DNA from 2 places in the Paenibacillus sp. 2003 genome. Region 2 is predicted to be linked to the other one. Evidence: riboswitches for the same ligand, from Rfam matches in the RefSeq annotation. Region 2 holds a riboswitch; the other holds the start of a gene.

Region 1 (2,404 bases), on a different contig from region 2:
ATATACCTGCGCCGAGAAAGCTGGCGTGTGTTTCGAAATTGGCGTTGGCGCCTGCTTGTTTGGACATATGACGTGTCAGCGCATATTCATCAAGTTTGGAGGATACGGGCAGCTCGCCCTGATAACGAATCTCTTTTGGAATGTCCTGAAACAGTTCCTCCAGCGTATCCACACCGATGGTTGCGAGCATGGCATCCTGATCTTGCTCAGTCATGGGAATATAACGGTGCTTGCTCATGCTTGATCAGCTCCTTGAGTAGGTGTCTTAGACGTACGTGTCCGTTTATGAAAAGGGGTCTTCACGACCTCGGCTTTCAGTTTCTTCCCTCGGATCTCAATTTCAAGCGGGGTTCCCAGCGCAGCGTATTTGCTGTCGATGAGGGCAAGCCCCAGATTACGCTTCAATGTAGGTGATTGCGTGCCTGTTGTCACTTCACCGATTTGTACGCCTTCGGCGTAAATCGGATAGTGGGGGCGAGGAATGCCGCGCTCCAGCACTTCGATGCCGACCAGTTTGCGGGCGGGCCCGTCATTTTTTTGCTGTAACAAGGCTTCGTGTCCGATAAAAGGTCCGGCATTCAGTTTCACAAACATGCCAACGCCAGCTTCTAGCGGAGAGATCGTTGCAGATAATTCCTGCCCATACAGAGGCAGCTTGGCTTCAAAACGCAGCGTATCCCTTGCACCAAGTCCAGCCGGAACCAGCCCGTGCTCTTCTCCAGCCTGCATTAATCCATTCCAGACCATAGCGGCCTGATCCGCAGGAACATATAGTTCAAAGCCATCTTCACCTGTATAACCGGTACGGGACAACAGTAATTTTACTCCGCATATTTCAGCATCCGGCACAAAACGAAACGGTTCAATCGAGCTTACATCCGTATCTGTAACTTTCCCGATAATGTCTACAGCCAGTGGACCTTGTAAGGCGAGCAGCGCCGTCTGCTCCGAATCGTTGGTCATGCTTACGCCGGGGATCAGGTGCTCTTGCAGCCATGCCCAATCCTTGTCGATGTTGGAGGCGTTAACCACGAGCATATAATGCTGATCTTCCAGCTTATACACGAGCAGATCGTCCACCACACCGCCATCTGGATAACACATCAGGGTGTACTGGGCTTGACCGGGAACCAGCGTGGTCACATCATTGGTCGTCATTTGTTGCAAAAAAACTTCAGCCTGCTCACCCTGTACTGTGAATTCGCCCATATGGGATACATCGAATAGTCCAGCACGCTCACGCACCGCTTCATGTTCTTTCTGAATTCCGCTAAATTGCACCGGAAGCTCCCAGCCTCCAAAATCAATGCACCGTACGCCTTCGTATTGCTGATATAGTGGGAAGAGTGGTGTTCTAAGCAAATCGGACATCAAATCACCTCGTCATGGACCGTCAACCGGCCGGAAATATAATCGTGGATCAATGAAGCAGGGTATTTTTAAATTTTTCAGCTAGATATTTTCATCACATAAGTATGGTAAGCAGCTAGGGCAGCGTCGTTCTACATCCTGTTTTTCGTTTTTTGGGAAAAAGGAAAAGGACAGGCCAAAGAATCGGCATGCCAAGTAGCACGCTGTATTCTAAGGCTCTGTCCCTTGTACCTGAGAGTTACCCCGCTGCGGTTGTGCAGCAGGTTTCCCCTTGGGTGATCATAACGCCCGCACAGGGCGAATAGATGCTCTCCAGAGTTGCGTCCCGTAAAAGTCCTTTTGCCTGAGAGATTCACCCCCGCTTATCGGTGGTTTACTCCTTCGGCGTTACCTCATGTACATCCCGAATCGGGTGTCACGGGTAATCTCTCCCTTTACATTCATCCGCGGGTATATCATGGTCCAATAAACACATTTACTCCTCTCATTAAAACGTGAATCCACTACCGATGTCAAGAACGATATCATTGATAATGAATAAAAACCGAATGTTTAATTTAGATTTAATGTTATTGTTCGTGTATTTATAAAGAGTACGCTTACTATTCTAATATTCACCAGTATATGAAGAAAGAGTGTAATCCGGTTACAGGATTTAGAGGTCTTCAGCAAATAAATTGTGAGGTATCTTGACATTTGAATCAAAAATATCATACGCTATATTCTGGGAAAAAGGTTAAGGTCAAAGAACGCATGCACTCATTAATGAAAAGCGAGGCGGATATCGATGAGCGAATTGAAAAGTGATTTCCTGTACAGTGAAGAGCACGAATGGGTGCAAACCGTAGGGGAGGATACTGTACGTATTGGCATTACCGAGTTCGCGCAGCATCAGCTGGGTGACATTGTGTTTGTGGAATTGCCTGACCTTGAAACCAATGTAAAAGCAGAGGACAGCATCGGAACGATCGAATCGGTCAAAACGGTTTCGGACTTGTTCTCTCCCGTCACAGGTTCAATTATTGCAGTGAAT
Region 2 (2,404 bases):
GGACAAGTGAAGCAGGTAAAGAGATCTGCTGTACAGTTCTGGAGTGGATTGAGGGAAGGGACATCCAGCAGGGAGAACGCCTGACAACAGAACAGATCTATGATCTTGGGGCACAACTGCAGATGCTTCATCAATATGGGCGTGAGCAGAATCAGACAGATCAAACAAAGGTGCGGCCGGCATATGGCAACATTCATGAGAACTTGGTCATGCTAGGGCAGCTAGAGGAAGGCGTCCGACTGGGGATTTTTACAACGGAAGACTTCGATCTGCTTCGTGAGACGTTTGAGAACATTAATGAGCAGCTAGAAACATACCCGCAGCACGCAGGGACATGGGGGATCATTCATGGGGATATTACTCGCAACAATCTGCTGATAACGGATCAGGGGATGTCCTTGATTGATTTTTGCCTACACGGTTATGGTTATTATCTTTTCGATGCCGGAGGGGCAGCACTTATGTTCAATCGGGAGGAACGTGACATATTCTTATCAGGTTATACCAAACAGATCGCGCCACTGACGGATCGTGATATCCGATTAATGGAAGGATTCATGTTGATCTTTACACTGGGTTATTATGCCTTTCAGATGGCGAATGAGTCGAGACACGAATGGATGAAAGACCGCATGCCGAAGTTATGCAGCAAGTATTGCAGACCCTATGTACAGAACGAGAGTATCTTCTACGAACTGTGAATTAGGGTGTGCAGATCAGGAAGGGCTACGAACAGTGTGGTTCAAATATTATGGTTGCCTGAATACCCGAACAGTTTCGTGGACAATATCATAAATAGTAGTAAGCACATCTTTGATTGAAGGAAAATGAAATAATATGTTTAAAATATCCTTTTATCGTATTAATGTGATGAAAGCTGACAAAATATTCTGGTTTTCATCGGTTCAATAGGAAATCAAGGAAATACATCCAAAGAAATCGTTAAGTTTGTTGACACTGATCTTCCGGTCGATTAATCTTAATGAAGAAGAAATGAACGATTTCCATTACTGTTCTGACATACGCTCAGAATGGTTCCATACAGCGGATGATAACGAGCGGGAGAGACCTGAGTTAGCCGAGCAATGGCTAGTGTTCAGGCACCGAAGGAGCAAGCTGCTGCGCACCCGGCGCAGCGGTTAATCTCTCAGGTAAATGTACCATCGTTGGACGCAACTCTGGAGAGTGCGCGAACTGCGCCACCCAAGGGGTATATGATCAGTTAGTCCGGTGACTTGTCTGTAATCGCAGGCAATGCACCTTGTCGTGAGACACTGCTGATCGTGAAACTCTCAGGTATCGAGGACAGAGAGAGGGCCTGAGGCCTTCTTCTGTCCTTTTTTGATGTCATCATTCAGTAATAAAGGAACATTATGGCATGGGATCTGGATGGAAATGACGAACACAATTGGAGGGTTACAAGGTGCGATTTAAAGATGTTTTCTCAATTATTGGTCCGTCGATGACGGGGCCTTCAAGTTCACATACAGCTGGAGCAGCAAGGCTCGGAAGAATCGCTCGTCAGTGGCTAGGTTGTACGCCCGATCGTGCCCGGTTGACACTATACGGTTCATTTGCTGATACGTATCAGGGGCACGGAACAGATCTGGCACTGATCGGCGGTCTGCTGGATTATGTCACAGACGATCCGCGTATTCCGGATGCAGAGCAATACGCAGAGGAAGCGGGCATGGAAGTCGAGTTTTATACAAGCGGCCTGCCTGCTCCTCATCCCAATACGGTCAAAATTGAGTTGTGGCATGAAGGGCGTACCTGTTCCTTAATCGGTGCTTCTATTGGTGGTGGTAGTGTATCGGTGCATGCGATGAATGATTTTCGTGTCCAGATTAGTGGTGAGTTTCCGACACTTGTGCTGCGGCATGCGGACAAAGCGGGAGTGCTTGCCTCGGTAACGTCCACGATCAGTTCATCCGAGGTTAACATCGGGTATATGCAGGTGGATCGGAAAGCCCGTGATGGCGAAGCGCTTACTGCGATGGAGATGGACGGCGTGCCGAATCCTGATATGCTCAAGCGTCTGAAGGAGCTGGATCATGTACTGGACATTCGTGTCATCGATTTGAAGAGAGGAGTTGATTCGGATGCGATTTAAACATTTACACGAACTGAATACGATCTGTACAGCGGAATCCAAAACGATTGCTCAACTGATGATCGAGGAGCAGGTTCAGGAGACCAATACACCGGAAGCGGATGTTGTGAAGCAGATGTCTGAATATTATCAGGTGATGAAGGAAGCGGTACGTAAAGGGTTAACGGAAGATACCACTTCACGCAGTGGATTAACGGGTGGAGACGGTAAAAGAATGGCCGAGTACATTCGCAAGGGTGAAACTTGCTCAGGAGATGCTTCCGCACTTGCCATGGCGTATGCCCTGTGTGT

The links. A riboswitch is a leader RNA that binds a small molecule or an ion and turns the genes downstream of it on or off. The one in region 2 is predicted to bind glycine.
Region 1: it holds a riboswitch for glycine, as region 2 does, so the genes downstream of both, gcvT (glycine cleavage system aminomethyltransferase GcvT) here and sdaAB (L-serine ammonia-lyase, iron-sulfur-dependent subunit beta) in region 2, are expected to answer to the same signal.

What each region holds. Positions count from the first base shown of each region.
Region 1 is NZ_JAVDTB010000002.1:725,845-728,248, reverse strand. It holds gene gcvPA (aminomethyl-transferring glycine dehydrogenase subunit GcvPA) at 1-238, opposite strand, end outside; gene gcvT (glycine cleavage system aminomethyltransferase GcvT) at 235-1,371, opposite strand; glycine riboswitch at 1,588-1,689, opposite strand; glycine riboswitch at 1,693-1,815, opposite strand; gene gcvH (glycine cleavage system protein GcvH) at 2,159-2,404, shown strand, end outside.
Region 2 is NZ_JAVDTB010000006.1:134,807-137,210, reverse strand. It holds gene J2X75_RS22300 (phosphotransferase enzyme family protein) at 1-701, shown strand, start outside; glycine riboswitch at 1,050-1,172, shown strand; glycine riboswitch at 1,177-1,311, shown strand; gene sdaAB (L-serine ammonia-lyase, iron-sulfur-dependent subunit beta) at 1,424-2,113, shown strand; gene sdaAA (L-serine ammonia-lyase, iron-sulfur-dependent, subunit alpha) at 2,103-2,404, shown strand, end outside.